One region of the Pseudomonas sp. GW821-FHT03A09 genome, then DNA from elsewhere that is predicted to be linked to it. Evidence: predicted binding sites of a transcription regulator. Region 1 holds the regulator's gene; the other holds the start of a gene.
The links. The regulator FliA, encoded in region 1, starts transcription of late flagellar genes. The targets are predictions, from matches to a motif close to CTAAAGTTTNNNNNNNNNNNGCCGNTAA.
Positions count from the first base shown of each region.

Region 2: the regulator FliA is predicted to act here: its motif matches at 5,251-5,278, upstream of AC07V4_RS17495 (methyl-accepting chemotaxis protein).

Region 1 covers NZ_JBWKUX010000004.1:200,325-207,692, forward strand. The annotation lists gene AC07V4_RS08780 (chemotaxis protein CheA) at 1-1,430, opposite strand, end outside; gene AC07V4_RS08785 (protein phosphatase CheZ) at 1,442-2,230, opposite strand; gene AC07V4_RS08790 (chemotaxis response regulator CheY) at 2,249-2,623, opposite strand; gene fliA (RNA polymerase sigma factor FliA) at 2,792-3,532, opposite strand; gene fleN (flagellar synthesis regulator FleN) at 3,529-4,362, opposite strand; gene flhF (flagellar biosynthesis GTPase FlhF) at 4,468-5,784, opposite strand; gene flhA (flagellar biosynthesis protein FlhA) at 5,797-7,368, opposite strand, start outside.
Region 2 covers NZ_JBWKUX010000009.1:54,839-62,206, forward strand. The annotation lists gene AC07V4_RS17470 (antibiotic biosynthesis monooxygenase family protein) at 1-21, shown strand, start outside; gene AC07V4_RS17475 (DUF2025 family protein) at 99-422, opposite strand; gene AC07V4_RS17480 (glycerophosphodiester phosphodiesterase) at 654-1,781, shown strand; gene AC07V4_RS17485 (PepSY domain-containing protein) at 1,865-2,170, shown strand; gene AC07V4_RS17490 (GAF domain-containing sensor histidine kinase) at 2,355-3,527, shown strand; gene AC07V4_RS17495 (methyl-accepting chemotaxis protein) at 3,528-5,156, opposite strand; gene AC07V4_RS17500 (transporter) at 5,419-6,441, shown strand; gene AC07V4_RS17505 (inorganic phosphate transporter) at 6,685-7,368, shown strand, end outside.

The sequences.
Region 1 (7,368 bases):
CGTTCTTCCGGGGTTTCGACGCCGTGGTCGACGGCGTTGCGCACCAAGTGGACCAGCGGGTCGGCCAGGGCCTCGACGAGGTTTTTGTCGAGGTCGGTTTCTTCGCCCACCAGTTCCAGGTTGATCTCTTTCTTGAGCTGGCGCGCCAGATCACGAACCAACCGAGGGAAGCGGCCGAAGACTTTCTTGATCGGCTGCATCCGCGTTTTCATCACGGCGGTTTGCAGGTCGGCGGTGACCACGTCGAGGTTCGACACGGCCTTCTGCATGGCTTCGTCGCCACTGTTCAGGCCCAGGCGCACCAAGCGGTTACGCACCAGCACCAGTTCACCGACCATGTTCATGATGTCGTCCAGCCGCGCCGTGTCCACACGCACGGTGGTTTCGGCTTCGCTGGCAGGCTTTTCAGCCACGGGTGCAGCGGCGGCACGCGCAGGGGCCGGGGCCGCAGCAGGTGCGGGCTTGGCGGCCGCAGGTGTGGCAGCTTTGGCGGGCACCGGCTTGGCGGCCACGGGGGTAGCCGTCGCGGCGGCCGCCGGTGCCACTTCGCTGAACTTGCCCTTGCCGTGCAATTCGTCGAGCAAGGCTTCGAATTCGTGATCGGAAATCAGCCCATCGCCGGCAGGTTCAGGAGTAGCGGCCGGTGCAACAACGCTGGCGGCGGTGGCAGCGACTTCCGGCAAGGCGTCGGCCACGAACGTGCCTTTGCCGTGCAGTTGGTCGAGCAACGCTTCGAATTCGTCGTCGGTAATGTCGGTGTTGGCCGAGGCGGCAGGCGCTTCGGCAGCAGCAGGCGCCACGGCGTCGGCGGCGAACTGGCCCTTGCCGTGCAACTGGTCGAGCAAGGATTCGAATTCGGCGTCGGTGATGTCTTCGCTGGTCGGCACGGCAGGCGCAGTGGCCGCTTGCGGTGCTTCAGCCTCGGCCTTCACGGCACTGAGAGAGTTGAGCAGTTGTTCGAACTCGCTGTCCGTGACATCCGGCTCGGCTTCCACTACAGGCTCAGGTTCCGCTTGAACCACGGGCGCAGCCGAGGTGTCGGCCGGCTCCGCCAGGCGCGCCAGGGCGGCCAGCAGTTCCGGGGTGGCAGCGGTGATCGGTGCGCGATCGCGCACTTCACTGAACATGCCGTTGACCGCATCCAGCGCTTCGAGAATCACGTCCATCAATTCCGAATCAACGTGACGCTCACCCTTGCGCAGGATGTCGAACACGTTCTCGGCGATGTGGCAGCACTCCACCAGCTCATGGAGCTGGAGGAAGCCGGCGCCCCCTTTTACAGTGTGAAAACCGCGAAAAATTGCATTGAGCAGGTTCGCATCATCCGGACGGCTTTCCAGCTCGACCAGTTGCTCGGACAGTTGCTCTAAAATTTCGCCGGCCTCTACAAGGAAATCCTGAAGGATTTCTTCATCGGCGCCGAAGCTCATGTGGGTGCTCCTTAGAAGCCTAAACTGGACAGCAAATCGTCTACGTCGTCTTGCCCGGATACAACGTCTTCACGTTTATCGGCATGAATCTGCGGACCTTCACCCTTGGCGAGATGTTTTTGTGGATCTTTTTCCGAGAGGATCGCTGCGCGGTCATGTTCGATACCGGCAAAACGGTCAACCTGGCCGGCCATCAGCACCAATTTGAGCAGGTTGCTTTCCACTTCCGTGACCAATTGGGTCACGCGCTTGATCACCTGGCCGGTAAGGTCCTGGTAATCCTGAGCCAACAGAATGTCGTTGAGGTTGCTGGAAACCGTGCGGTTTTCCTGCTCACTGCGCGACAGAAAACCCTCAACACGACGCGCCAATTCACGAAACTCTTCCGCGCCCACTTCCCGACGCATGAAGCGACCCCAGTCAACGCTCAGGGCCTGGGCTTCATTGGCCATACCGTTGACCAGAGGCGTGGCGTTTTCCACCAGATCCATGGTGCGGTTGGCCGCCGCCTCAGTCAGCCTGACCACGTAGGACAGGCGTTCGGTGGCATCGGTGATTTGCGAAATCTCTTCGGCCTGGGGCATGTGCGGGTCAATCTGAAAATTGACGATTGCACTGTGCAGCTCACGCGTCAGCTTGCCCACTTCCTGATACAGGCCGCGGTCACGGGTCTGGTTGAGCTCATGGATTAACTGCACCGCGTCGCCGAACTGGCCTTTTTCCAGGCTGTCGACCAACTGGTGAGCATGCTTTTTCAGGGTCGACTCGAAGTCTCCCTGTGACGTTTCGTTATGCTCCATAGCTCCCCCGTGGCAGCATCAATGACCGATGCGTTCGAAGATTTTTTCGATCTTCTCTTTCAAGGCCAGCGCCGTGAATGGCTTGACCACGTAACCGTTGACCCCGGCTTGGGCGGCTTCGATGATCTGCTCACGCTTGGCTTCAGCGGTCACCATCAGCACAGGCAGGCTGCGCAGTTTTTCGTCGGCGCGCACGTGGCGCAGCAGGTCGATACCGGTCATGCCCGGCATGTTCCAGTCGGTTACCAGAAAGTCGATGCTCCCGCTGTTGAGGATCGGAATCGCCGTAATGCCGTCATCCGCCTCGACCGTGTTGGTGAACCCAAGGTCACGCAACAGGTTTTTTATGATCCGCCGCATCGTTGAGAAATCATCAACGATGAGGATTTTCATGTTCTTGTCCAATTCGACCTCCAAGCAGTCTTAAACGCGCCCAGCACCTGGACGCGCCATTTCAATCAACAGGCGTTACACAAAAAGGACTGCCCAGGGCACCACGGAACGAACCCGGCCTCGCCAGGGGCAAGGTCGGTAGCGTCTGCAGTGTCCCCACACTGCCTGTCAGCGCGCGCGCCACTCTCCCAATCGCCCCCGCAAGCGGGCCGCGCACTGGCTATGCAATTGGCTGACACGCGATTCGCTGACCCCCAGGACCTCACCGATTTCCTTGAGGTTCAGCTCTTCGTCGTAGTACAGCGCCAGCACCAGTCGCTCACGCTCCGGCAAATTGGCAATCGCGTCCGCCAACGCCCCCTGGAAACGTTCATCTTCCAGGTCGCGCGACGGCTCGAGATGTGCACTCGCGCCGTCCTCGTGCAGCCCTTCGTGTTCGCCGTCCTGCAACAGGTCGTCGAAACTGAACAGGCGGCTGCCCAAGGTATCGTTCAAAATCCCGTAGTAATCATCGAGACTCAATTGGAGTTCGGCCGCAACTTCATGATCTTTAGCGTCACGGCCTGTTTTTGCTTCAATTGCGCGAATTGCATCGCTGACCATTCGCGTGTTGCGGTGTACCGAACGCGGCGCCCAATCCCCTTTACGCACTTCATCGAGCATCGCGCCACGGATACGGATACCCGCATACGTCTCGAAACTCGCACCCTTGCTCGCGTCGTATTTGGTCGACACTTCGAGCAGGCCGATCATGCCAGCCTGGATCAGGTCTTCCACCTGCACGCTGGCCGGCAAGCGCGCCAGCAAGTGGTAGGCAATGCGCTTGACCAAAGGCGCATAGCGCTCGATCAATTCGCCTTGGCTGTCACGTGCTGACTTTTTGTAAAGGTTGTAGCCGCTGGATGTCATAGCACCGGTCCTGCGCTCGTCTGATGCACCAATCGCTCGACGAAAAACTCCAGATGCCCCCGCGGGTTGGCAGGCAACGGCCAGGTATCGACCTTCTGGGCAATAGCCTTGAACGCCAGTGCGCACTTCGAACGAGGGAACGCTTCATAGACTGCACGCTGCTTTTGCACAGCCTTGCGCACACACTCGTCATAAGGAACTGCGCCGACGTATTGTAAAGCGACATCGAGGAAGCGATCCGTGACCTTGGTCAACTTGGCGAACAGGTTTCGGCCTTCCTGCGGGCTTTGGGCCATATTGGCCAGCACGCGGAAGCGGTTCATGCCGTAGTCGCGGTTAAGCAGTTTGATCAGGGCGTAGGCGTCGGTGATCGAGGTGGGTTCGTCGCAAACCACCAGCAGCACTTCTTGCGCGGCGCGCACGAAACTGACCACGGACTCGCCGATCCCGGCGGCGGTGTCGATCACCAGCACGTCGAGGTTGTCGCCGATATCGCTGAAGGCCTGGATCAGGCCGGCATGCTGCGCCGGGCTCAGGTGCACCATGCTCTGAGTGCCCGAGGCGGCCGGCACGATACGAATGCCACCGGGGCCCTGCAGCAGCACATCGCGCAGCTCGCAACGGCCCTCGATCACATCGGCGAGGGTATGTTTGGGTGTCAGCCCCAGCAGAACGTCCACGTTCGCCAAGCCCAGGTCAGCATCCAGCAGCATGACGCGACGGCCAAGCTCTGCCAGGGCCAGGGACAAATTCACTGACACGTTAGTTTTCCCGACGCCACCTTTGCCGCCGGTCACCGCGATCACCTGTACGGGATGCATGCTGCCCATTTTATTTCTTTACCTTGTCTTGCTTAGACGCAGGCTACATGGCTTGGCCGCGTGAATCGCTTGCAGACCATCAATGTAGATACATTTCACGGCGCTCATCCTGTCTCAACCGACCCGTTTTGCCGGGTTGTGGTAGAGATCGGCGAACATATCGGCCATCGCTTCCTCGCTAGGCTCTTCTTGCATTTGCACACTGACAGCACGGCTGACCAACTGATGACGACGCGGCAGATGCAAATCATCTGGAATCCGCGGGCCGTCGGTCAGGTAGGCGACCGGTAACTCATGACTGATGGCCAAGCTCAACACCTCGCCCAGGCTCGCGGTTTCATCGAGCTTGGTGAGGATGCAGCCGGCCAGGCCGCAGCGCTTGTAGCTGTGATACGCAGCGGTAAGAACCTGTTTCTGGCTGGTGGTTGCAAGCACCAGGTAGTTTTTCGACTTGATGCCACGCCCGGCCAGGCTTTCGAGTTGCATGCGCAGGGCCGGATCGCTGGCTTGCAGGCCAGCCGTGTCGATCAACACCACGCGCTTGCGCAGCAGCGGGTCGAGGGCATTGGCCAGGGACTGGCCAGGGTCGACGTGGGTCACCGGCACATTGAGGATACGGCCCAGGGTCTTGAGCTGTTCCTGGGCGCCGATGCGATAGCTGTCCATGCTCACCAGCGCGATGTTCTGGGCGCCGTACTTGAGCACATAACGGGCGGCCAGCTTGGCCAGGGTGGTGGTCTTGCCCATGCCGGCCGGGCCGACCATGGCGATCACACCGCCCTCTTCCAGGGGTTCGAGTTCCGGAGTAACGATCATGCGGGCCAAGTGTGCCAGCAACATGCGCCACGCCTGGCGCGGTTCTTCGACTTCGGCGGTGAGCGCCAGCAGGTCGCGGGACAGCGGGCCGGACAGGCCGATACGCTGCAAGCGACGCCACAGGTTGGCCTGGTGCGGTTTGCTGCCTTGCAGCTGGGTCCAGGCCAGCGAGCCCAACTGCACTTCGAGCAGTTCACGCAGGCCATTGAGCTCAAAACGCATCGAGTCGAACACACGCTGGTCGACGGCGGCGGCCGGGGCTGGCGCGGCGGGACGTGGCGGCTCGACGAAAGTCGGTTCGACCAAGGGTTCGGCGGCGGTCAACGGCAGGCCGGCGAACAACTGGCGATTGGTGGAAGCGTCGCTGTCGCCGCGCATGCTCAGCTCAGCCTGGGCCGACACAATGCGCGAGGCGGTCTTGCGCAGTTCGTCTTCGAGTTCCATGTTCGGCACGCGTGGCGCCAATGCCGAGGGGGTGTAATCCAGGGCAGCCGTCAGCTCGACACCGCCGGCAATACGACGGTTACCGATAATCGCGGCATCGGCGCCCAGCTCATCACGGACCAGTTTCATGGCCTGACGCATATCGGCGGCGAAAAAACGCTTAACTTGCATAACCCACTACCCTCAGCCGTTGGGCCCTACTGTCGCGACGATAGTCACTTGCTTATTGTCAGGGATTTCCTGATAAGCCAAAACGTGCAAATTCGGTACTGCCAGGCGTCCAAACCGCGACAACATCGCGCGAACCGGGCCCGCCACCAGCAGGATCACCGGATGACCCGCCATTTCCTGGCGCTGCGCCGCTTCGATCAACGAACGCTGGAGCTTCTCAGCCATGCTTGGCTCCAGCAGAACGCCCTCTTCCTGGCCTTGTCCGGCCTTCTGAATACTATTGAGCAATATTTGTTCCAACCTTGGCTCCAAGGTAATCACAGGCAGCTCAGACTCAATACCTACAATGCTTTGCACGATGGCACGGGACAAGCCGACGCGCACGGCAGCCACCAGAGCGGCAGTATCTTGACTCTTGGCGGCATTGTTGGCGATGGCTTCGGCAATGCTGCGAATGTCCCGGACCGGCACCTGCTCGGCGAGCAATGCCTGCAGCACTTTGAGCAATTGCGACAGCGTTAGCACGCCTGGCACCAGCTCTTCGGCCAGTTTCGGCGAGGCTTTGGCCAGCAACCCCATCAATTGCTGGACTTCCTCGTGGCCGATCAGCTCGTGGGAGTGCTTGTACAAAATCTGGTTGAGGTGGGTAGCGACCACGGTACTGGCGTCTACCACGGTGTATCCCAGGGATTGCGCCTGGCTGCGCTGGCTGACTTCGATCCACACCGCGTCCAGGCCAAAAGCCGGATCTTTGGCGGTAATGCCGTTGAGCGTACCGAACACCTGGCCGGGGTTGATCGCCAGTTCGCGGTCCGGGTAGATCTCGGCTTCGGCGAGAATCACGCCCATCAGAGTCAGGCGATAAGCGCTGGGGGCCAGGTCGAGGTTGTCGCGGATATGCACGGTGGGCATCAGGAAGCCCAGGTCCTGGGACAGCTTCTTACGCACGCCCTTGATCCGCGCGAGCAATTGACCACCCTGGTTACGGTCCACCAGGGGAATCAGGCGGTAGCCGACCTCCAGGCCGATCATGTCGATCGGAGTGACGTCATCCCAGCCCAACTCCTTGGTTTCCTGGGCGCGGGCCGGGGACGGCAGCAGTTCCTGCTGGCGGGCGATTTCCTGCTGAGCCAGGACTTTCACCTGGTTCTGCTTGCGCCAGAACAGGTAGGCGCCACCGGCCGCCATGGCCGCCATGCTGAGAAACGACACATGGGGCATACCCGGCACGACACCCATGATCGCCATGATGCCCGCCGCCACGGCCAGTGCCTTGGGCGAGGCGAACATCTGGCGACTGATCTGCTTACCCATGTCTTCTGAGCCCGAAGCACGGGTCACCATGATGGCCGCTGCTGTGGATAACAACAGTGATGGCAATTGCGCCACTAAACCGTCACCGATAGTCAGCAAGGCGTAGACCTTGCCCGCGTCACCGAAGGTCATGCCGTGCTGGAAGATACCGACCGCCATGCCGCCGATCAGGTTGATGAACAGAATCAGCAGGCCCGCGATGGCGTCACCGCGCACGAACTTGCTCGCACCGTCCATGGACCCGTAGAACTCGGCTTCCTGGGCGACTTC
Region 2 (7,368 bases), on a different contig from region 1:
GCCTACGCATTTCCAGATTGAGTGTGGGAGCTGGCTTGTCTGCTCCCACACAAGCCCGCACACAGTTTGATCCTCGCATGGCTGAAGGAAGTGGAAAACTAACTGACCAGACTGCGCAACGCACTGATCTGCGGGATCTCCACCCGCCGCATGTACACCCGCAGCGGCTCCGTGATGTTGAGGCGGTCATCGATATTCTGGTCCAACAGCAACTGAATGCGCTCGCGGGACAAGATCATGGTGTGGTCGGCAGCCGGCAGCCAGACAAATTCGGCGGTGGGGATAATGCCGTCATCGGCGACGTCCATGCCGAAGGCATCTTCGCTGAAACGCACGATGTATTGGCCGGTCTTGCGGTTCAGGCCGACAAAACCGTGGAGTTGGTCGGCGGCCTGGCAGATAAGCTCGGAGGTGATGCGCATGGTAAACCTCACTGAAAAGTCCCATTGGGACTGGAAAGATGGTTTACACGCGTGGCACAAACTGCTGCCCTCTAATGGGGCAGCTTGGGCCAAGAGTACTGCAACGCCACACAAAAAAACCCAAAAATCAGCTCGTGCGCACGTTAATGTCGGTTTGGTGATAGCGCCTTTCGCAATCAATTGTTAAAAAGGACACCTTCTCAAAGTTACCTCCACGAAAGGACTTCGCATATGCCTGTCACGTTTTCCAAGAGTGCCTTGCTGCTCGCTCTGATGCTGGGCCTTGGCCAGGCACAGGCTGCCGATCCGATCAGCCCGGCTGAATTGGCAACAAACGAAGGCATTCCGTACCCGGCTGTCATCGCCCACCGTGGCGCTTCCTATGACGCCCCTGAGTCCACCGCTGCCGCTTACAAAGTCGCACGCGACCTGGGCGCCGACTACCTGGAAATGGACCTGCAGCGTAGCAAGGACGGCGTGCTGTTCGCCCTGCACGACAACAACCTGCAACGCACCACCGACGTGGCCACCAAATTCCCAGACCGCAAGGATGCCCCGGCCAACGAATTCACCTGGGCCGAGTTGCGCACCCTGGACGCCGGCAGCTGGTTCAACGCCGCCTACCCGGATCGCGCCCGTCCAGGTTTCGTCGGCCTGAAAATCCAGAGCCTGGACGACATCATCAAAATCGCCGAAGGCAACCCGCAGCACAAACCCGGCCTGTACATCGAGACCAAGGAGCCCAAGCAATTTCCGGGTATCGAAGCCGACCTGAAGAACAAGCTGCTGGACAAAGGCTGGCTGAGCTCCGCCGGTTCCAAACTGGGCAAGAGCAACACGGGCGTCGGCCAGGGCAAAGGCCGCGTGGTACTGCAGACGTTTGAAAAAGACAGCTTGAAAGAGTTGCAGAAAGAAATGCCCAACACCCCGAAAATCCTGTTGTTGTGGGTGGGTGCCGGCAGTATCGAGCCAAAATCCACACAGACGTTCGCTGAGTCTGGCGAACCGACCAAGGCCGCTTACTACGCCAAGCAAGAGCCGAAAGACGCTGCCGAATTCGAAAAATGGGTCGACGAAGCCAAGAGCCTCGGCGCCATCGGCACCGGCCCGTCGGCTGAGCTGACCAACCACGGCGACCAGAGCTACACGGACCTGGTCAAGCCTGAGATGAACAAGCTGACCCACGACAAGGGCCTGCTGGTGCACGTCTACACAGTGGATGAACCGGTGGACTTCAAGAAAGTCATGGACGCTGGCGTCGACGGTATCTTCACCAATCGCGCCGCTGAGCTGTTGAAGTTCTACAATCGCTTCCCGTCGTCGAACGTGCAGCAATTGCTGACGGACCACGGCTACTGAGTCAATCTGCCATTAAGGGTGAGTTAAGTTGCGCCGGTTAATCTGGCGCCACTTAAACAGCTCAACCCAGAAGGACATCGACCATGAAGACCCTGAACGCTCTGTTCGCCGCCACCGCCCTGACCCTGACTGCCGGCCTGGCTCAAGCCGACGTGCGCCCGGACCAGATTCCGAGCCTGCTCAAGTCCGGCGAAGTGATGGCATTCGAGAAACTCAACGCTGCCGCCCTGGCCAAACACCCTGGCGCGACCATCACCGACACCGAGCTGGATCACAAGAACGGCGTGCTGGTGTACGAAGTCGACGTGACCGATACCACCGGCAAGAAGTTTGACGTCAAGCTCGACGCCAAGACCGGTAACGTCCTGGAAGACAAGCAAGACACCTGAGTCGGACTCATGAAAAACCGCGTCACCTTCGGGTAGCGCGGTTTTTTTATGGGCGTTCGGATGCCTGGGGGAGCGTCAGCGTCCAGTCCTCGAATGAAATTACACCGACCGCGCGCAAGGTCGCTAGAATCTCATTTATTGGCCAGGGCAAAACGCCCAGTAGCCGCCTGTTCGAGACTGTCGCATGGGGCAAAGAGCCGCCGACATCGCCACCATTGGCCGCATCAGTGTCGTACCCGCGATGCTCAAAGTCATCAGCGACATGACCGGCCTGCGCTTCGCTGCCGTCGCCCGGGTGACCAATGACAACTGGACTGCCTGCGCCGTGCTCGACCAACTGGACTACGGCGTCGGGGTGGGTGGCGAGTTGGACCTGACCACCACGATTTGCTACGAAATTCACAGTTCGCATGAATCCGTGGTGATCGACAAGGCCAGTGAAGACCCGATCTACCGCACCCATCCCACTCCACGCCTCTACGTGTTTGAAAGCTACATTTCCGTGCCGGTGTTCCGTACCGATGGGAGTTTCTTCGGCACGATCTGCGCGCTCGACCCCAACCCCGCGCCCCTGCGCGGCAGCACCATCCAAGCAACCATGGAATCGTTTGCCCGGCTGCTCTCGCTGCAAATCGAAGCCGAAGAAAACCAGCAACAGACCGAAGTCGAGTTGCAGGAAGAACGCGGTACCGCCGAGCTGCGCGAGCAGTTCATCGCGGTGCTGGGGCATGACCTGCGCAACCCGCTGTTTGCCGTCAACTTCGGTGCCGAGCGGCTACTGCGCAAACATTCCAACCCCGCGACCGACCCGCTGGTACGCCATATCCTCGCCAGCGGGCAACGCGCGTCACAACTGGTCGAGGACGTACTCGACTTCGCCCGTGGCCGCATGGGCAGTGGCATTGCTCTACACCTCAACGACTGCGTGGATTTGCAGGAAGCTTTGCAGCAGGTGGTGGCCGAAATGCAAAGCGTACATCCGCAACGGTTGATCCACGCCGATATCGGCGACCTGAGCGGCGTGTATGGCGACCGCGAGCGCCTGATGCAATTGCTCTCCAACTTGGTCGCCAACGCGGTCCATCACGGCAACCAGAACAGCCCGGTGTATGTCACGGCACAGATTGAGCGTGATCACTTGTTCCTGACGGTGAAAAATGCCGGGCAGATCAGCGAGCAGGCCTTGCCGCGTCTGTTCCAGCCCTTTTCACGCCCGGTTTCCGGTACGCCCCAGGCCGGCCTGGGCCTGGGGTTGTATATCGTCAAGCAGATTGCCGATGCCCATGGCGCAGAGTTACACGTGACCACCCACGCACAATACGGCACCCAGTTCAGCTTCAGCTTGCCCCTGCCCTGATCACGCGCCCAATCGCGCCGTCACTTCGTTCAGCTCACCGGACAAGCTGCGCAGATTCTGGCTCGCCGCTTCAGTGCGCTGCACATTGTCCATGTTCGCCGTGGCCACGGTGGTGATCTGGGTGATGTTGCGCGAAATATCTTCGGCCACCGATGTTTGTTCCTCCGCCGCAGTGGCGATCTGACGGTTCATGTCGCGGATCGCTTCCACAGCCTGGGTGATATGACTGAGCATCGCCCCGGCCTGGGTGACTTTTGCCACGCTGTCATCGCTGCAGGATTGGCCGCTGACAATCGCCTCAGCCGCATCCACCGCGCCGGTTTGCACCGCCTCGATAATCTGGTTGATCTCGATGATCGACGATGCCGTACGTTGCGCCAGGCTGCGCACTTCATCGGCCACCACCGCAAAGCCACGCCCGGCCTCGCCCGCCCGCGCCGCTTCAATGGCCGCGTTGAGCGCCAGCAGGTTGGTTTGCTCGGCAATCCCGCGGATCACTTCCAAAACCTTGCCGATCCGCGCGCTGTCGGTTTCCAGGCGACGGATGATGGTGCCGGTATTGAGGATTTCCGTGCGCATCTGGCCGATGGTGGCAATGGTCACTTGCATCACTTCACCGCCTTCGCGGGCCGAATGATCCGCCTCATCGGCGGCCCGCGAAGCGCTGGCGGCGTGGCGCGCAACCTCCTGGGCAGTGGCGGACATCTCGGTCATGGCCGTCGCTACCTGGTCGGTGCGGCTGAATTGTTCGTGGGTGCCCGTCGCCATCTGACCGGCAATCGAATTCAACTCGCCACTGGCGCTGACCAGGTCGGTGGCACTGCGCTGCAACCGGCTGAAGGTTTCGGCCAGGAAGTCGCGCAAGGTATTGGCGGCGGCGGCCAAGTGGCCCAATTCATCCTGACGACGGCTGGCCACACGTTCGGCAAAACGCCCGTGGCTCAGTTGGGTGACGTAGTCGATCAAGCCACGAATCGGCAGGATCAAGTTGCGGTTGATCAAAAACAAACTGAACACACCAATGAGCACGCCGGACAGCAGCATGATCGCCAGGCCCAGCATCACCGTGCGCTCGGCATGGGCGCTGATGCTCAAGGATTGTTTCTGGCCTTGATCACGCAGGTCGCTGACCAGAGCGCTCATTTGCTCGCTGGTGTCGCGGTCCACACCTTTGACCGCCGTGTCGCCCGCAGTTGGGTCGGCGCCAGCGGCCAAGTAGGCATCACGTCCTTTTTCGTAAGCCAAGCCCAACTGCTGATGTTCCTGGCGCAGGGCCTCGATGCGTTTGCTCAACGCTGCGTCGTCGTGGGTCTGGGTGACCAGCCGTGTCAGGATGTTTTGCACATCACGCTGGCGGTCTTGGAACTGGCCCCAATACTTGGTCATGTCCTGGGGTTGCTTGCCGCGCAGCAGCACGTTTTTCCATTCCTGCACTTGCACCTTAAATTGCAGGTTGGCTTCGTCGATCAGCTGTGAAGTGAGCAAGGGCCCGTCGATCAAGCTGCGATAACTCTGCACCCCATTGGAGAGGAAGTTGAAACAGGCCAAGGCGATCAACAGCATCGCCAGCAAGCTGCCACCGAGCAGCGACAAGATTTGTGCTCTCAAGGAGGTTCGCAAAACATTCATCGGGGTAACGCCTCGATACAAGGGAAGTGGTGCATGCACGCCGCAACTTCCCTGTCATCAAAGGCACCGCTGCTCCACAGGGTGCTTATGCGCTGGATCGGCTGTTCCAGACACTTCTTGAGGCTAGCTGACCAGTGGTCAAAAAAGTGTCTTGAAGCGTCGCGCAAACCTTAAACGGTCACAAAATTGTCAAATATCCTTGCAATGATTCGCCCACGCGAACCTGTGAAACGTCCTACAGGCGCTTTCTCTGCGAGCCTCCATGAACCACAGCATCGACCACGGCCATCAGGATTCCGATCTGTTTGGCCTGCTTTACGGTTTTCGTTTTCGACCCGGCGAAAAGGGCGAGCAGATTGATTCGGCCACCGCGCTCAAGGCCTTGCAGGCACCGGACGATCCACAAGAGTTTCTGTGGCTGCATTTGAACCTGGCCCACGCAGCCTGCCAGCGCTGGATGCAGGCGCACCTGTCATTGCCCGAAGAGTTTTTCGAGGCCCTGCACGAAGGTTCGCGCTCCACCCGTATCGAGCACGTCGACTCGGCCTTGCTGGCGGTGGTCAACGACGTGGTGTTCAACTTCAGCAGTATGGTTTCGTCGGATATTTCCACGTTGTGGGTGTGCGCCCGCAGCCGCTTGCTGGTGAGCGCGCGCCTGCAACCGTTGCACTCGGTGGACAAGCTGCGTTCGTCGGTCAAGGCCGGTGAGCACTTCCGCTCCCCCCTCGAATTGCTGGTGCATTTGTTGCGCGATCAAGGCGAAGTACTGACGCAGATCGTGCGCAAGACCAGCCTCAGCGTCGACCATATCGAAGACCAGTTGCTGTCTTCGCGCTTGTCCACCAACCGTGCCGAACTGGGGGCCGCGCGTCGTGTGCTGGTGCGCCTGCAACGCCTGCTGGCGCTGGAGCCGGGTTCACTGTTGCGGCTGCTCAATCGCCCGCCGCAATGGCTGCAAAAAGAAGACGTGAAGGAGCTGCGCAAATCCACCGAGGAGTTTGCGCTGATCATCAACGACCTGACCGCTCTCGGGGAACGCATCAAGCTGTTGCAGGAAGAAATTGCCGCCAACTTGAACGAGCAAAGCAACCGCACACTGTTTACCCTCACCGTGGTGACGGTGCTGGCGCTGCCGATCAACATCATTGCCGGCTTTTTCGGCATGAACGTAGGCGGCGTGCCGCTTTCCACGGACCCGGAAGGGTTCTGGATCCTGGTGGCGTTGGTGGCGACGTTTACTTTGATCGCCGGGCGCTGGGCGTTCCGTAAACGCAAAGATTACTGACCTCAATCTCCACCTGAAATGAAATCTACTGTGGGAGCTGGCTTGCCTGCGATAACTGTGTAACAGCCACCGTTTCAGTGACTGATTCACCGCTATCGCAGGCAAGCCAGCTCCCACATGGGTTCTGCGGTGTTTATTGGACAGGTGGCACTCCCAATCCCCTAAACACTGACATATCGCAGCATCTCTGTAACATTCTGCAATGATCATGAACGACATCCTCCCCACACTGGATGCTCCGGCATGGCCACCCCTTCCCTGACTGCTTCCACCTCCGCGTCACACGCAGCCCCCAAACCCAGGCTGGACAAGAAACCCGGCCTGTTGACCGTGATCATTTTCTTCGCCGTGCTCGCCATGGGCCTGTTGTTCACGGCCTATAGCCTGATGCATGACATGAATGAGCTGGGCACGGTAGTCACCACCTGGACGCCCTTCCTGCTGTTGGGTGTGGCGCTGTTGATCGCCTTGGGCTTCGAGTTCGTCAACGGCTTCCACGACACCGCCAACGCCGTCGCCACGGTGATCTACACCAACTCACTACCGCCGCATTTTGCAGTGGTGTGGTCGGGCTTTTTCAACTTCCTCGGCGTGCTGCTTTCCAGCGGTGCCGTGGCGTTCGGCATCATTGCGTTGCTGCCGGTTGAGTTGATTTTGCAAGTCGGTTCGTCGGCCGGCTTCGCGATGATCTTCGCCCTGCTGATCGCGGCGATCTTGTGGAACCTCGGCACCTGGTGGCTGGGGTTGCCGGCGTCGTCGTCCCACACCCTGATCGGCTCGATTATCGGCGTCGGCGTGGCGAATGCCTTGATGCACGGACGTGACGGCACCAGTGGCGTGGATTGGAGCCAGGCGATCAAGATCGGCTACGCCTTGCTGCTGTCGCCTCTAATCGGCTTTGTCTTTGCCGCGATGCTGCTCCTGGCC